DNA from 3 places in the Vibrio rubrogenes genome. Region 3 is predicted to be linked to each of the others. Evidence: predicted binding sites of a transcription regulator. Region 3 holds the regulator's gene; each other region holds the start of a gene.
The links. The regulator CRP, encoded in region 3, controls carbon source genes, mostly activating them, when cyclic AMP is high. The targets are predictions, from matches to a motif close to TGTGANNNNNNTCACA.
Positions count from the first base shown of each region.

Region 1 (5,919 bases), on a different contig from region 3:
GATCGCTTTCTCGGCAAGGCTTTGATTAACCATTTCCGATAGTTCACCTTCTTCTTCCATCAGCTCTTGGTATTCGGCCAGAACTTCGGAATCCGGTGAAATATGAATGAAGCCACTGTAACCATCGACAATAGCTAATTGACTATTAATTTCTTTGAAATTTAACGAAACCCCCATGATGGCAGGGATCCCCAAGGCTCGGGATAGAATTGCGGCATGGGAGTTGGCAGCGCCTTCGAACGAGACAACAGCCAAAAGTTTATCTTTGGGAATACTGGCCAGAATTGAAGCGGTTAACTCTCTGACGACAAGAATGATCGGCTTTTCCAGAACCAATTCTTCCAGTTCACTGTTGTACAAAAAGTACAGCATTCGCTGCCCGAGCTCTCTGATGTCCTGGGCTCTTTCTCGCAGGTAAACATCCGACATTTGGGAAAAGCGTTCGACATATGCTTCAACCACCTGACGCAAGGCCCAATCCGCTCGATCACCTTTCAGGATCTGTTCTTTCAGATCCTTACGTAACATTGGATCATTGAGTAAGTGGGTAAATAAATCGAAAATAGCCAGCGTTTCTTTGTGAATGTCGCCATCCAGCTTCTTACGCATTCGCCGAAAATCACTCAGTGCCTTTTCAACTGCTCTGGATAACCATTCCTGTTCTTTCTTAACGTCAAGCGTCGATGCCGGCAAAACATTTTCTAGCTCCGGCTGAGAGTTATCCCACCAGAACTCACCAATCGCAACCCCCGGAGATACCCCAATACCGCGCACAACCGACTGTTGCTTTGCAAGTGACCATAACCCCTGAGACTGCGCATGTGCAACCAGAACGGCCAACTGGGCCGAGAGTGTCACAATAAACGATTCTTCGATTTCACTAAACAGACGGGGAGAACGTTGCTGGATAACCAACACACCCAGCACTTGTTTACGGTAAATAATCGGTGCACCTAGAAAGCTTTGGTACACTTCTTCACCGAGTTGTTTGAAATATTTGAAATTTGGGTGTTTGGAGGCTTCGGCCAGATTGATCGGTTCAGCTGAACGTTTGACTAACCCAACCAAGCCCTCATCAAAACCGATATGAATTTTATTGCCTTTAAATTTCAATCCTTGAGTCGCAATCAGTTCAAGGCGTAGTTTTTCTTCATTGGCGAGATAAATTGTGCAGCATTCGGTATTCATGGCCTCACAGGTTTTTTTCACCAGAATATCAAAGGCCTGATGAACATCTTCAACTTTTGAAACCTGTTCCATGATGTCCCGAAGCTGAGAGAGCATGTTTATCCTCTTTTTCCTTTCCGTTTGCTTTTTACTTTCCGTGCTTTAAATGGCATCGCGATCGAGGCAAACTCTTTCATTGCTCGCCGATAAACATCGCGTTTAAATGAAACAACCTGCCTTACCGGATACCAATAACTCACCCAACGCCAACCATCAAATTCAGGGGTTACTCCACGCTGCATGTTGATTTTAGACTCATGACACTCTAAACGCAGAAGAAACCATTTCTGTTTTTGTCCAATACAGACCGGTTGAGAATCCCAGCGCACCAATCGTTTGGGAAGTTTATACTTCAACCAATGACGACTGGAACTAATGACCTTCACATCCGTTTTTGTTAAACCAACCTCTTCGTATAACTCTCTGAACATTGCTTGCTCTGGCGTTTCACCATGATCAATGCCGCCCTGAGGGAACTGCCAAGAGTGTTGTCCGTATCGTTTCGCCCAGAATACCTGACCATGGTTGTTGCAGATTACAATACCGACATTCAGCCGATAACCATCGCCATCTATCACTGGCAAACCTCTAATAAAATTTAACTTCTCCTGATTTTTTCATAGATCCCCAGATGTAGCAAATATCCATTGACAATAAAAACAAAAATACTCAATGGACAAAATTGGGTATACCACCTCAGACAAGTAACTTATTAACACAAGATGACAAATTTAGCTGATCTTATTCACCTTTTCTGTGAGTAACTATGTGAAAAAGTGATAGATTACTCACAATTTTTTGATTCTCTTCTCGCAACAAACCTTTCAGCAGCAAGTAAACCAGTTCAACTAATTGTTATTTATCAATAGATTAAATAAACAATTATAACGCTTACGATCCCAATTTGATTCACAAGGATCAATCTCATTGTCACATTGAACAAAGATCAACCATCACCATTTTTATCCACACAACAACCGCGATTTCGCTGAAAAAGTAACACAAACCACAGAATAAAGCCTGTATATCCATCCATATCATGACGCGATGCATCGTCAGATACAACTATCCTGTGGATAAGCTGAGGAAATCATCAAGGTTCCGCTCTTTCAGACAAACCATGACGGCCTCTCATTTCATCTGTTAAACTAGTGCTCATTACATCCTAAACTGTTGCTCTTCTACCACTAATATCCGAAAGATCTTATGAGACCAGAACCAAAAACAGAAAGTGAATTACTTGAAAGAGCTTGGGAAATAGCCGGATTCAGTTTTACTGAACTTGCGGAGATTGCCCGGATGAAAGTCCCTTTGGATCTGAAAAAAGATAAAGGCTGGGTCGGACAACTTCTCGAATGGCACTTGGGTGCAACCGCCGGAAGCAAACCGCAACAGGATTTTGAAAAACTGGGAATTGAGCTGAAAAGTATTCCTATCAGCTATGCGGGCAAGCCACTCGAAACCACATTTGTCTCCGTGGCGCCATTAACGGGCGTTCATGGTTTGACGTGGGAAAACAGTCATGTCAGAAACAAACTGTCGCGAGTCCTCTGGATCCCCGTTGAAGGAGAAAGAGATATCCCCGTTTCGGACAGAAAAGTCGGGACACCTCTGTTATGGAGCCCTTCACCGGAGCAAGAGGCACAACTCAAAAATGACTGGGAAGAGCTCATGGAGTTCATTGTGTTAGGTCAGATCGAGCAAGTAACCGCCAGACACGGTGAGATCTTGCAATTGCGTCCCAAAGCAGCCAATGGTCGAGTTCAAACAGAAGCTTATGGTTATCACGGGAAAATAATCCGTACACGTCCTCGGGGTTTTTATCTGCGGACTCAATTTACCGCGCAGATCCTCGCGCATCACTTTATATAAACACGGCATCACTCATAACGCCCCCGTACCAACACCGTTCTAGCTTGATACATTCAGTGCGGAGCAATCATTTGTCATCGCTCCTTCACCATCAATTTCTATTTCCTTTTCAGTAGGTACTTCGCTTATAGTGAAAGGGGAAGCATATATACCCACGCTCAAACCTAATGAAGATATGCAGTCGGATCCGCTGGATAATTGGTTCTCTAACAAGAAAGGAAGTCATATGCATTATACAAAGCTGCCTCACTCAACATTAGAAGTCAGTAAAATCTGCCTTGGTACCATGACCTTCGGTCAACAAAATACATGTGATGATGCTTGCAGCCAACTTGACTACGCCCTCGAACGAGGCGTGAATTTTATCGATACGGCAGAAGTCTATCCGATCCCTCCTTCTCCGGAAACGCAGGGAAAAACAGAAGAATTTATCGGCCACTGGCTTGAAAAATCAGGCAAAAGAGAAAAGATCGTACTGGCAACCAAAGTTGCCGGTCCTGTAAACGCGGGACCAAGAAACCCACTTCAGATCCGGGAAAATATGGCACTGGATCACCGTAATATTCATCAAGCCATTGACGATAGTCTCGCGCGGTTAAAAACCGATTATATCGATTTGTACCAACTCCATTGGCCACAGCGCCAGACCAACTGTTTCGGCACACTCAACTATCCCGAACTGCCTGAAAAAGAAGAAGTGACACTGATTGAAACACTTGAAGCCATGACCGATCTCGTTCGGGCTGGAAAGATTCGCTATATCGGTGTTTCCAACGAAACACCTTGGGGCGTGATGACCTATCTCCGATTAGCCGAAAAACATGATTTACCTCGTATTGTCACGATTCAGAATCCATATAATCTGCTGAATCGTAGCTTTGAGATCGGCCTTTCAGAAATCAGTCATTTTGAAGGGGTGAAACTACTGGCTTACTCCCCACTTGCATTTGGCATTCTCAGCGGGAAATATCTCGATGGTGCCAAACCGGAAGGAGCACGCTGTACACGTTTCGAACGTTTTAAACGCTACTTCACACCTCAGGGAATCAAAGCAACCGAAGCTTATGTTCAACTGGCCCGGGATTATCAACTCGATCCGGCGCAAATGGCGCTGGCTTTCGTGAACCAGCGCTCTTTTGTCGGTTCTAACATCATCGGTGCGACGACGTTAGCCCAATTAAAAAGTAACATTGATAGTATTGATATCACATTGTCGGATGAGCTCATTGGCAAAATCAATGATATTGCCACGACCTACTCCAACCCTTGTCCGTAATGTTTACTGATCTTGACAGCCCTAAGCTTCATCGAAAGCTATTCCAGGGCTAAGTGAGTCGCAGGCCAAAAGGATTGAAACGCCCTTTTGGCCTGTTTTAGTTATGTCGGTATTCGCAATGATATAAACTGCCTGAGCAGATGCATACGACGAGTCACACGCTGCTCTTCATTGATTGAACGACCAATCAGGCGACCATCTGCTTCCAGACCGATATCACGCAATAGATAAGGATTATCCCACGGAATATCGTAAGCACTCCGACGTACTTTTGCTCTCCATACCCGTTCTTCACGACGTAAATCGGCTCGAACGAGCCATGCTGCAAGTGATAAATAAAATGAATGACGCATAGCAGTATCTCCTTGAGAGATCGGCTGAAGGAAACCTAGCTACACTTAACAGAATACAGAAAAGAGAATTGAATTCTTTGACTTATTAAGCTGCTACATTCCCGCAGCCTAATAAAAAGGTTACGGATTGATTAACTAAAAATATCTCGTTTCATTTGTCGTGACATGCCAGTAATGGCGCTTGCCTGAAAATGAAAAGCAGAATGAGATGAAGAGACACAAACAGAAATAATACAAAGCATAGATTTCATAGCGTATCTCCTTTTAGTCATTACAATCCAATTGATAATTATGACCGAAGCCACGACGATAATTTAATGGGAATGGTTCAATAAATCAATCAATGAATCATCAATATTCTTCAAAAAAATAGATTAGTTCAATAATTAACAATCACTCATGTAATCATGATGACATTCAACTAGAATGAATTATTTTATTGAAACAATTCACTAACACTATTTTTAGCCATGTGAATATCGGTATAAAATAAAAAAGCCTTACTAACATCATAAGGCTTTTCAAACAGTATCATACGACTTTGCCAAAATAAGGCAGTCTCAATATAATTAGTTCATATCTTCCGAAATTAGATTATGCTTATTCAACAAACGGTACATTGTCGCTCTTGATATGCCTAACTCTTTTGCCGCCTGAGTAATTTGCCCTGAATTAGACTCAAGCACCAACATCAACGCTTCTTTTTCAGAACGTTCACGGATACTTTTCAGACTTAATTTCCCATCCCCAAATTTTGGCAAGTCCAGATTACTCTCACTGAGCATCACGGTATCAGACATCAGGACCATTCGTTTTACCTGATTGATTAACTCACGAATATTCCCTGGCCAATGGTAGCGGGAAAGCATTTTGAGAGCATCTTCTGTAAAACCACGGGCCTGAGCATTGTACTCTTTTGAAAATTGCTGAAGATAATGACGAGCAATTAAAGGAATATCGGAAACACGTTCTTTTAAGCTAGGCACATTGATTCGCAGGACATTAATATAGTGATACAGCTCATCATTGAAATTACCATCAATTAAAGCCTTCTCTATATCCGTTGCATTTGCCGCAAGTATTCGGATATCAACCGTCTGGAAACCTCTCGATGTCTCTATCGTGCCTTCTTGGAAGAAGCGGAGTAAATTCAGTTGCTGATCTTTCGTAATCGATAAAATATCATTCAGA
Region 1 covers NZ_JCARSY010000003.1:202,460-208,378, reverse strand. The annotation lists gene ptsP (phosphoenolpyruvate--protein phosphotransferase) at 1-1,284, opposite strand, end outside; gene rppH (RNA pyrophosphohydrolase) at 1,287-1,805, opposite strand; gene mutH (DNA mismatch repair endonuclease MutH) at 2,434-3,099, shown strand; gene AC55NX_RS04290 (NADP(H)-dependent aldo-keto reductase) at 3,326-4,375, shown strand; gene AC55NX_RS04285 (DUF1127 domain-containing protein) at 4,477-4,728, opposite strand; gene vpsR (cyclic-di-GMP-binding transcriptional regulator VpsR) at 5,298-5,919, opposite strand, start outside.
Region 1: rppH (RNA pyrophosphohydrolase) is a predicted target of CRP. The motif match lies at 2,005-2,020, and genes of this name have one in related genera.

Region 2 (5,919 bases), on a different contig from region 3:
TTATCGACATCCTGCGCAATCTCACGGACAGGCTCGGCAACTCCGGGACTATAGGCTAAAGCCAAGTCTGCCGCTGTGTCGGCCGGTTTGGTCAGGGTGACGGCAATTTTTCCTGCGGTCGGAATGGCGTGATAATCCAAAGCTTTCTGGCGAAAAGCTTCTTCAGGCGTTAAATCTTGGCGATTGTCTTCAGACATAAGGGTAACGTCTCGTTGTAATGTTTATAGGGGAAAGAAACTTCATTCTAATGGATGTCCGAGTATCTGCCTAGGCGATTATGGCATTATGTATTTAAAAATCGCTTAAATATGTAGAGGTTGGAGGAGTTTATGCTGGTATATTCTGTTTTATGTAAGGATTACGTTGATGTCGCTGAGATAACGACGCATTGATAGGCCATGACCATCAACGGGATGAATGGTAGCAAAGGGCTGGGGAAAATAAAAAGGACACCGAATGGTGTCCTTTTTGAAATTCTCAGCGAAGAGAGATTATTTTTTACCGCTGCTAAGCGCACCGAAACGCTTGTTGAAGCGATCTACACGACCACCGGTATCAACGATACGTTGTTTACCTGTATAGAATGGGTGACATTTGTCACAAACATCCAAGTGCAGAGAATCTTTGCTCAGTGTTGATCTGAATTCAAAAGCGTTGCCGCAAGAACAGGTTGCGCTTACAACTTTGTATTCTGGGTGGATACCAGTTTTCATGGGAGAACCTCAAAAATCGGGCCATGTCGCTATCCGGATCGTTGCCGGACACCACATGTCAGTTAATCATATCGTCTTACATCGGTTGTGATACGGGCATCCGTATCATCAAGGCGCGCTATATTAAAGAATCCATGAGCGCGGATCAACTAGTTTTGCTGTTATTTTCACCATTCTCATTGCTGTCTCGAATTTCACGAGAGCTTCGATTAGACTGTTGTCCATGATTTTTACATCTGATGTTCAGTGATATGCATCCATCCATTGCCCGAGTGGCATTACCCGTCCCTTTAGATAAACAGTTCGACTATCTGATACCAGCGCATTGTCAGCCTGTTATCGGTGGACGGGTTTCCGTACCGTTCGGGCGACAGACATTGATTGGTATTGTGACCGAACTCGGCCATAACTCTGAAATGAGCCCCGATGTGCTGAAACCGATTCGTGCCGTGCTGGACGAGCAGCCTGTCTGGTCAGCCAGCCTGTTTCGGTTATTCACATGGTGCAGCCAATATTATCAGTATCCACTCGGTGATACCTTGTCAAATGCGTTACCCGCAGCACTGAGAAAAGGAAAAGCCGCCAATTTCGCGACCTTGCGGGAGTGGTGTCTGACTTCCGCCGGACGAGATAAGCTGATGCAGGGGCTTGGCCGTGCAGTCCAGCAGGCGAAGGTTTTACGTTTATTGGAAAACGGCACACAAAGCCATCAAACATTACTCGATGAAGAGATCAGTCGTCAGGTTTTGAACACGCTTGAGGAAAAAGGATGGATTGAAGCGATTGACCGAAAGCCAGAGCGTCAGCCGTGGCCTGAATTACTGGAAGACGAAGATGAGAAACCGCAACTGAATATGGAGCAGTCCGTTGCAATTGCGACGATCAACAGCCAGCGTGAATTTAGTTGCTACTTATTGGAAGGCGTCACGGGCTCCGGAAAAACGGAAGTCTATTTGAACTTGATTGCACCGGTTCTGAAGCAAGGAAAACAAGCGCTGGTTCTGGTGCCTGAAATCGGTTTAACACCACAAACGATTCAGCGTTTTCGCTCACGGTTTATGGTGCCGGTGGTGGTCATGCATTCCGGGCTCAATGAGACAGAAAGACTCAATGCATGGTTGTCTGCCCGGGATGGTCATGCCGGTGTGATCATCGGCACGCGCTCGGCGTTGTTTACACCGTTTGCTGATTTGGGAATCATTATTGTTGATGAAGAACATGATGCCTCATATAAACAGCAGGATAGCTTGCGTTATCATGCGCGGGATGTGGCAGTCATGCGTGCCAGCCTTGAACAGATTCCTATTGTTTTGGGGTCAGCGACGCCTGCACTTGAGACTTTACAAAATGCGCTCAGTGGTAAATATCACCATTTAACGTTGACACAACGGGCGGGGGATGCCGTTCCGGCTACCAATCGGGTTTTGGATGTCAAAGGGCTCTATCTTGAAGGCGGGTTGTCAGCACCGTTGATTGCTGAAATGAGAAAGCATTTACAGGTCGGGAATCAGGTTTTGTTATTTCTCAACCGACGGGGATATGCTCCGGTACTGATGTGTCATGAGTGTGGCTGGGTGGCACATTGTCAGCGTTGTGATGCACGTTATACCTATCATCAGGTGACACAGGAGCTTCGCTGTCACCACTGTGGTTCTCAGCGCCCGGTGTTACATCAATGCCATGATTGTGGTTCGACGCAGATGGCGACGGTTGGTGTCGGTACTGAACAGCTGGAAACACAACTGGCGCAGATCTTCCCCCAATATCGTACCATCCGGATTGACCGGGACAGTACCCGCAGAAAAGGCACGCTGGAATCCGCCCTTAATGCTGTCCATCGGGGAGAATATCATATTTTAATCGGGACACAGATGCTGGCGAAAGGTCATCATTTCCCAAGGGTGACTCTGGTCGGCTTGCTGGATGTTGACAGTGCTTTGTACAGCCATGATTTTCGGGCTTCCGAACGATTGGCACAGCTATTTATTCAGGTCGCAGGGCGTGCCGGACGAGCCAGTCAGCCCGGTGAAGTCATCCTTCAGACACATCACCCGGAGCACAGTTTACTGCAAGCCTTACTCCAAAAGGATTACCGTCACTTTGCCATGAGCGCGTTACATGAGCGGAAACTGGCATTATTACCCCCTTTCAGCTATTTAACCTTATTTAAAGCTGAATCAAATCAAGCCGAGCTTGGCGAGGATTTTCTCAGGCAGGTGAAGCAGACCTTGGAAGTCCACCCTCTGTTTGATCATGCAACCTGTGCCGTTTTAGGGCCATCTCCGGCACCGATGGCAAAACGAGCCGGGAAATATCGCTGGCAACTATTGATGCAAACGATGAGTCGTCCGACGATGCAAAAACTGTTGATGAGTGCCAAACCTGTCATTCAGCGCTTACCACTCGCGGGGAAAGTTCGTTGGTCGCTCGATGTTGAACCCCATGATTTGTCATAATCCCCCGATCTCTATTCGGTAAGTCGGAAGGTCATTGACTTGATTCGTATCGTTATCACAGTATAAAACCTATGTATCGTGATCTATTTCTCGTTTATGATGTAAGAAGTGTTAAATAGACCGTAACTTTATTCGAAGAAATGCTTAAACTATGGAAGCACATACATCAAGCTCTTGATAGATATATCAAAAGTGTGTGCATGAATCAGTTTTATAGCAAATACTATTTTGAAAGAGGGTTTTAATGTATGGCGACGATGAAGGATGTTGCTCAACTAGCGGGAGTGTCAACCGCGACCGTATCTAGGGCATTGATGAATCCCGAAAAAGTGTCGCCTACGACAAGAAAACGGGTTGAAGATGCAGTGCTTGAAGCCGGATACTCTCCGAATTCACTGGCACGGAATTTAAGACGTAACGAATCAAAGACGATTGTTGCAATCGTTCCCGATATTTGCGACCCGTACTTTACTGAAATTATTCGGGGTATCGAGGATGCTGCTGTCGAGCATGGTTATTTAGTGCTACTTGGTGATAGTGGACAACAGAAGAAACGAGAAAGTTCTTTTGTCAATCTGGTCTTCACCAAGCAAGCCGACGGAATGCTACTCCTTGGCACCGATTTACCGTTTGACGCCAGTAAATCAGAGCAGAAAAATCTACCGCCGATGGTGATGGCCTGTGAGTACGCGCCGGAGCTGGAACTCCCGACCGTCCATATTGATAATCTGACCTCTGCGTTTGAAGTGGTGAATTATCTCACTCAGATGGGCCATAAAAAAATTGGTGAGATTGCTGGCCCCGATTCAGCTGCGTTGTGCCATTTCCGTCATCAGGGATACATGCAGGCTTTAAGGCGTGCCGGAATTACCATGAATCCTGCTTATCACTACAAAGGCGATTTCAGTTTTGAAGCCGGTGTGAAAGCGATTCGGCACCTTTTAGGGTTATCCGAACCGCCGGGAGCTGTTTTCTGCCACAATGACATGATGGCTATCGGTGCCATTCAAGAAGCGAAACGCTTGGGCGTCAGAGTGCCTCATGACCTATCGGTGGTAGGTTTTGACGATATTAACTTTGCTCAGTATTGTGATCCGCCGTTAACAACAGTCTCTCAGCCTCGATATGAGATTGGCCGTCAGGCGATGCTGATGATGTTAGAAGTGCTCCGGGGACACGATGTCCGGGCGGGCTCTCGTTTGCTGGAAACAAAACTGGTGATTCGTGAAAGTGTTGCTGCTCCTCGCGGATGAGTCATTACCTGAATTGCAACAATGCCGACGCGTATTGTGCTCAGAGTTGTGCTTCCGGATGGTCTTCTTTAACATACAGTCATTGTTTGTAAGGTAAGCATAATTTAGTGGCTAATAAAGACTATGTGAAACGGGGTAGTGCAGCGAAGAAAACTGCGCGCAAAGCTCCGAAGAAGCGCCCTTGGTTGAGTGGTACGCTTGCTGTGATTGTGGTGGCTGTGTTTGGGTATGGCTTGTATACACTGAGTATACAGCCGTCTCCACCAGAGAATCATGTGCCAGTGGTTCAGAAAACCGAGGTCAAGCAATCTCCGCATGACAATCAAAAGACACTTCCCCCGCCACCGACTGAAAAGTGGGACTATGTCGATATCTTACCTCAGCGTGAGATCGAGGTTACCCCGAAAGCGCTGAAAGTATCGGATATTCCGTACATCATGCAGTGTGGCGCGTACAAAACGATGGCTCAGGCCGAAAAACGGAAGCTGGACATCGCTTTTCAGGGGATTAAAAGTAAAATCCGCAAGAAAGAAGATAGTAGCTGGTATCGCGTGGTAATTGGTCCTTACAAATTTAAACGCGATGCTGAACGTGATCGGCACAAACTTCAGCGTGCTAAGATTGAACCATGTGCGATTTGGAAAGAAAAGCAATAGACATGTTTCTCCCTATCCTCCGGAGCTGGTCACAGAATTCCGGAGGAAATAACAACGATATCCCGCCTTTTGACTTGAATTCAAACAAGCTTGTCCTTATATAGTTTTCTAACACACTTTATAAAATGGAAGAGGTCCTCTCGTGACTACAATCGTATCCGTCCGTCGTGATAATAAAGTTGTTATTGCCGGAGATGGTCAAGTTTCTCTGGGTAATACCGTGATGAAAGGAAATGCCCGCAAGGTGCGCCGCCTGTACAATGATAAAATACTGGCTGGGTTTGCTGGCGGTACAGCGGATGCATTTACACTGTTTGAGCGTTTTGAAAGCAAGTTGCAAATGCATCAAGGACATCTGGTGAAGGCGGCTGTTGAACTGGCCAAAGATTGGCGAAGTGATCGGGCATTGCGTCGTTTGGAAGCGATTTTAGCCGTTGCAGATGAGACCGCTTCACTGATTATTACCGGTAATGGTGATGTTGTTCAGCCAGAACATGATCTGATCGCAATTGGTTCCGGTGGCAATTATGCACAGGCTGCTGCAACGGCTTTACTAGAAAATACCGATCTGGACGCTCAGGAGATTGCTGAAAAAGCGCTGCAAATTGCAGGTGACATCTGTGTGTTCACTAACCATTTCCAGACTATCGAAGTACTTGATATTCCTCAACGTGAGTCATAGAAACTATTCGATAGCGTCTGCAATACAGAACAAAGGAAATAAGCATGTCTGAAATGACTCCTCGTGAAATTGTTCATGAACTCAATCGTCATATTATCGGTCAGGACAAAGCGAAAAGAGCGGTCGCGATTGCTTTACGTAATCGCTGGCGTCGAATGC
Region 2 covers NZ_JCARSY010000034.1:19,141-25,059, forward strand. The annotation lists gene AC55NX_RS17385 (malic enzyme-like NAD(P)-binding protein) at 1-197, opposite strand, end outside; gene rpmE (50S ribosomal protein L31) at 492-713, opposite strand; gene priA (primosomal protein N') at 965-3,169, shown strand; gene cytR (DNA-binding transcriptional regulator CytR) at 3,418-4,422, shown strand; gene ftsN (cell division protein FtsN) at 4,530-5,078, shown strand; gene hslV (ATP-dependent protease subunit HslV) at 5,221-5,760, shown strand; gene hslU (ATP-dependent protease ATPase subunit HslU) at 5,805-5,919, shown strand, end outside.
Region 2: cytR (DNA-binding transcriptional regulator CytR) is a predicted target of CRP. The motif match lies at 3,247-3,262, and genes of this name have one in related genera.

Region 3 (5,919 bases):
CAGATTCAATCCGGAGAAGCGGTGATCGTCTATTCCGAACTTCACGAGTCCGTAGATATTCAACAAAACAGATATCGTTAATTTATGAATTGTCCGATGACAGCACCAATTTCCATGATATAGTGAAATCGATTTCTCGGTTTTCTTCGGGAGATCGGTTCATTGAGTGCACGACAAGGAATGATAAGACAAGGTATGTCATGTCAGCAAAACATCCCATTATTGCAGTAACCGGCTCTTCGGGTGCCGGTACAACAACGACTTCCGAAGCTTTTCGCAAAATGTTTAATATGATGCGAATCAAGCCGGCTTGGGTTGAAGGTGATAGTTTTCACCGTTTCACCAGACCGGAGATGGATGTCGAAATCCGTAAGGCCAGAGAGCAAGGACGCCATATCAGCTATTTCGGTCCTCAAGCAAACGATTTTCCGGCATTGGAAGAGTTTTTCCGGGAATATGGCCGCACCGGAACGGGAAAAATTCGCCGTTATCTGCATACATTTGATGAAGCAGTTCCCTATAACCAGATGCCGGGAACATTTACGCCATGGCAAGATCTCCCCAATGATACCAATGTCCTTTTTTATGAAGGGCTTCATGGGGGGGTGGTCGATGGCGAAACCAATGTCTCCCAACATGTTGATTTTCTCATTGGCATGGTGCCGATCGTCAATCTGGAGTGGATTCAAAAGTATGTCCGGGACACCCGGGACAGAGGGCATTCCCGAGAAGCAGTGATGGATTCGATCGTTCGCTCCATGGATGATTACTTAAATTACATTACGCCCCAATTTTCTCGGACACATATTAACTTTCAGCGGGTTCCGACAGTGGATACATCCAATCCACTGAGTGCAAAAGGGATTCCGAGTCTGGATGAAAGTTTTGTGGTCATCCGCTTGCTAGGCATCAAAAAAGTCGATTTCCCTTACCTGTTGGCAATGATTGATGGCTCATTTATGTCATGTCATAACACGATTGTCGTGCCCGGTGGGAAAATGAGTTTTGCCATGGAGTTGATTGTCCGTCCTATTCTTCAGCAGTTGATAGAAACCGGAAAAATTGGCTAATTACGATTCACTGGCACGAATCGGGCTCTTTTAGTTCCTATACCGTGACGATGCGCACATTTTTGCGTACTAAATCACGGTCATGACACGATTAAAGTCAAGAAATTATGTAAGAAAAAGGATACTATTTGATACCGAAACAGAAGACAACTTGCAGGCTTTCTCAAGTGCTTTTATGCTAAGTGTTTAGTTCCGAGACATGTTCAGTTTGAACATGTTCAGTTCAAAAGCTTCGCGAAAACATGGAAAGCAGCAAGCTACCCTGCAGAGGAAGAGAGATATTATGGTTCTAGGTAAACCTCAAACCGATCCAACATTAGAGTGGTTTCTTTCACATTGTCACATACATAAATACCCTTCAAAGAGTACGCTGATTCATGCAGGCGAAAAAGCGGAAACGCTTTATTACATCGTGAAGGGATCTGTTGCTGTTCTGATCAAGGACGAAGAAGGGAAAGAAATGATCCTTTCTTACCTCAATCAGGGTGACTTCATCGGTGAACTTGGTTTATTCGAAGAAGGTCAAGAACGAACAGCTTGGGTCAGAGCGAAATCTCCCTGCGAAGTTGCAGAAATTTCCTTCAAAAAGTTCCGTCAGTTAATTCAGGTCAATCCAGACATTTTGATGCGTCTGGCAGGACAGATGGCAAGCCGCCTTCAAGTCACTAGCCAGAAAGTCGGTGATCTGGCTTTTCTGGATGTGACAGGTCGTATTGCACAGACGCTGTTAAATCTGGCAAAACAACCCGATGCAATGACGCACCCGGACGGAATGCAAATCAAGATTACCCGCCAGGAGATCGGCCAGATTGTCGGTTGTTCTCGTGAAACCGTTGGCCGCATTTTGAAAATGCTCGAAGAGCAGAACCTTATTTCAGCCCACGGAAAAACAATTGTTGTTTACGGTACAAGATAATTTTTTTGCTTGAACCAACAAAAGAGCCATCCTCGCGATGGCTCTTTTATTTGCGACGATTGATCATGATACATCACTGATCATTGGTACTTTCAAAAATTTTGTCAGCCGAAGCTTCGACAAATCCGGGATATAAAATACCATTCGCCATCGGATAACGTTTGGCAAATTCATAGAAACCACCGGGAACCAACAACTCCGCTTCATCAAATTCAACCGCAACCCGATCAGCCATGATCGATGACTGTTCCAGAAATAACGCCGGTGAGCCCTTCACTTCACCACCTGATGAATTGATCACAAAGCCATGTTGGAGTAGATAAGCATTCACATCCGCGACCTGATTAAAACGGGCCAACTGATTGACACTCACCGTAAAATGGTTCGCACCGTAGCCATGTGCCGCAACCCAAGCGGCATACTCACTCTCTTCCGCCAACAGATAATATTGCTCGAGTGAAATCGGCCATAAACGCCCACCATAAAGAAAGTCAGTATCAGCAACCATGTCGGACCTGACATGAGAGATCAGACTTCTCACGATCTTTTGCAAAGATTCAGAACAGCGTTCAACTTCCAACTCACTGATGAAGACTTTAGGTAACTTGGGATTCGGGTGTTCAAAGTGCTGCGCAGCTAACTTTTTTTGTTCAAACTGATAGTGCCCTTTCGACACATATCCCAGCCGAACAAAGGGTGCGGCTATCACGTCAAGGTTGACTGGTGACAAATTAAACGTCCGCAACGCAATATGATCATTGTTGAGCGGTTCCTCTTCCTGAAGAAGTTTGTGGATCAGCTGTGCGGATGGGCAAAGCCTGGTTGTATAATCTTGCCACAATGCGGCAAATAATGAGTCCGGCGTCATAGCGCCTCCTTCTTTATCAATCATCTTGGGCTGTCATCGCATTCCTGTTTCCGGCTTTCGGAGATTAACGAATCACCAGAAAACGAACCCGATCACCAGACTGAATCAACAAAGCCTGAGCCACTTCAGGCGTCACGATCACAGTCTCAGATTCCGGGTGAAAATCGACCTCGGCGATTGTCGCCCGGAAAAATTCAAATGAAGTATTACTGAGTATGACTTTTTGTTGGCTGTGATGTTGCGCCACTTTAACTGTCGCTGACACAGAGTGCCTGACCGACTCAATATGACGTAAATCACATTCAACCGTCGGGCCTGCATCAAAAATATCGACATAATTACGACAGGTGAATCCTTCTTCTTCTAATAATTTTAAAGCAGGTCTGGTCTTGTCATGTACCTTTCCGATCACAGCTTGGGCTTCAGGGCTGAGCAGATTGATATAGATCGGTAATTTGGGCATCAGTTCAGCAATGAACCCTTTATGGCCCGACCCCGTCAAATAATCCGCCAGAGAAAAATCGATGGAGAAAAAATGTTCCTGCAACCATTGCCAGAACGGAGAGTTTCCCTGTTCATCAGAGACGCCTCTCATTTCAGCAATAATGGTCTGAGCAAAGCGCTCCCGGTGTTCCGCCAGCATCAAAAAGCGACATTTAGACATCAAACGACCATTCAGACCGGCACGAAACTCGGGTAAGAGAAAGAGCGTACACAACTCAGAACAACCGGTATAGTTATTACCTAGCGTCAATAATTTCACGATTTTGTTGACGCCCAAGCGACGGGAAGAATGAAGAATGGTACTGATATGATAAGAATAAGACGGTGTATCCCAGCCGACGTAGGCTCCAATTGCTGTCGTACCGGCAATCCGACCGCTTTCGCTATCGACCCCAACCATCAGGTAACTCTCATCGGTTGGTGACTGAACATCTGCCTTGGCAAAACTCGCTTCTGAATGTTCAATACGATGAGATAACAGCGCCTCATTGACAGGCAGTGATGTAAAGCCATAACCAGATTCTATCGCACAATGATAGAGCGCATTATAGTCAGTCATTGTAATGGGACGAACCACAAGCATGGATGTCTCTCCCTGAAAACCTGAGTTCGAAATGAAACCAGTCTGACTATAAGCATAGCTCAGGATCGTTGCGAACCTGAGCTAAAATTTAAACTAAGTTAATGATGCAATGGCTTTTTCCAGTCGTAACAAGCCTTCCTGAATATCGATATCCTCAATCACCAGTGACGGCGTGAAGCGCACCACATTCGGCCCGGCGACCAAAACAAGCACGCCCGCTTTACCGGCTGCCTGTAGTATGTCACGCGCTCTTCCGTGCCAAGCTTCAGTCAGTACCGCACCGAGCAATAAACCTTTGCCACGAATCTCACTGAATATCGGGTATTTGGCATTAATCCGTTCTAATCCATCCCGGAACAGCAGCTCTTTTTCTTTAACGCCTTCAAGCACCTGAGGTTGAGAGGTTATATTGACCACCGCTTCAGCAACCGCACAGGCAAGTGGATTGCCACCATACGTCGAGCCATGCACCCCAACCTTAAAGTGAGATGCAATTGCCGTCGTCGTTAACATCGCACCGATCGGGAACCCGCCCCCCAGCGATTTTGCAGTACTGAGAATATCTGGTGTGACCCCAATACCCTGATATGCATAGAAATCACCAGTCCGGCCATTACCGGTCTGAACTTCATCAAAAATTAATAATGCATTGTGTTCATCACACAGCGCTCTGACCGCCTGAATAAATTCTGCTGTCGGAGAAATAATCCCACCTTCACCTTGCAGTGGCTCCATCATCACGGCACATGTCTGATCTGATATCTGGGCTTTGAATGCAGCCAGATCATTATAAGGCAGATGAACCACATCGGACGGTTTCGGGCCAAAGCCATCGGAATAAGTCGATTGCCCACCAACAGTCACCGTAAAAAATGTCCGGCCATGGAATCCCTGTTTAAAAGCAATAATTTCCGACTTTTCCGGACCATAATTATCTACTGCCCACCGCCGAGCCAACTTCAATGCTGCTTCATTCGCTTCAGCGCCTGAATTGGCAAAAAAAACTTTCTCGGCAAAACTCAGTTCCGTCAGTTTTTTTGCCAGGCGCAATGCCGGTTCATTGGTCATTACATTACTCAGGTGCCAAAGCTTCTGCGCTTGCTCAGTCAATGCTTCAACCATGGCTGGGTGGCAGTGCCCCAGACAACTGACTGCGATACCACCGGCAAAATCGACGTATTCTTTATCTGCTTGATCCCACAACCGAGACCCTTTTCCCTTCACCGGAATCACTTCCATCGGACTGTAACAAGGCACCATAACCTCATCAAACTGTGCCCGAACAACATTATTCTGTGTAGCCATTCACACTCCCTCTCCGCTCGTGAGCTTACAACCGCCTCATCCAAATATTCATCAGTATAGATGATCTGTTCATTCTGACCGTGTTTCGGCGGTTGAGATACGATTCACCAATGTCAGTAGACAATACCATTGCAAGCAGACAATATCATCCGCACCGACACTTGTCAGATGATTCTGTCACAAGTTACCCCAATTGTATAATTATGCAATAAAAATGATTTTTTATTTAATTATATTGCAGTAACGATGCGCCGTAATACCAACTCAACGACGTAAAAAATTCGCCAGCAACGCATGACCTTGTTCGGTTTTTATCGATTCCGGATGAAACTGAACGGCATCAATGGGTAAGGTTCGGTGTTGATATCCCATGATTTCATCAACATCACCATCAACAGTTTCAGTCCAGGCTGTGATATCGAAACAATCCGGCAAGCTCTGTCGTTCCACAACTAGAGAATGGTAACGAGTGACTGTTAACGGATGATTTAAACCATGGAATAGCCCCTGACCACTGTGACAAATTGACGAGACTTTACCATGCATCACTTGCTTTGCACGGACAACCTTTGCCCCAAAAGCCTGTGCAATCGCCTGATGACCCAGACAAACACCAAGCAAAGGAAGCTGACCGGCAAAATGTTTGGCGACATCGAGAGAGATCCCCGCTTCA
Region 3 covers NZ_JCARSY010000007.1:120,153-126,071, forward strand. The annotation lists gene AC55NX_RS07570 (YheU family protein) at 1-81, shown strand, start outside; gene AC55NX_RS07575 (phosphoribulokinase) at 201-1,070, shown strand; gene crp (cAMP-activated global transcriptional regulator CRP) at 1,354-1,986, shown strand; gene AC55NX_RS07585 (DUF1338 domain-containing protein) at 2,060-2,854, opposite strand; gene astA (arginine N-succinyltransferase) at 2,919-3,941, opposite strand; gene AC55NX_RS07595 (aspartate aminotransferase family protein) at 4,035-5,246, opposite strand; gene AC55NX_RS07600 (aminodeoxychorismate/anthranilate synthase component II) at 5,511-5,919, opposite strand, start outside.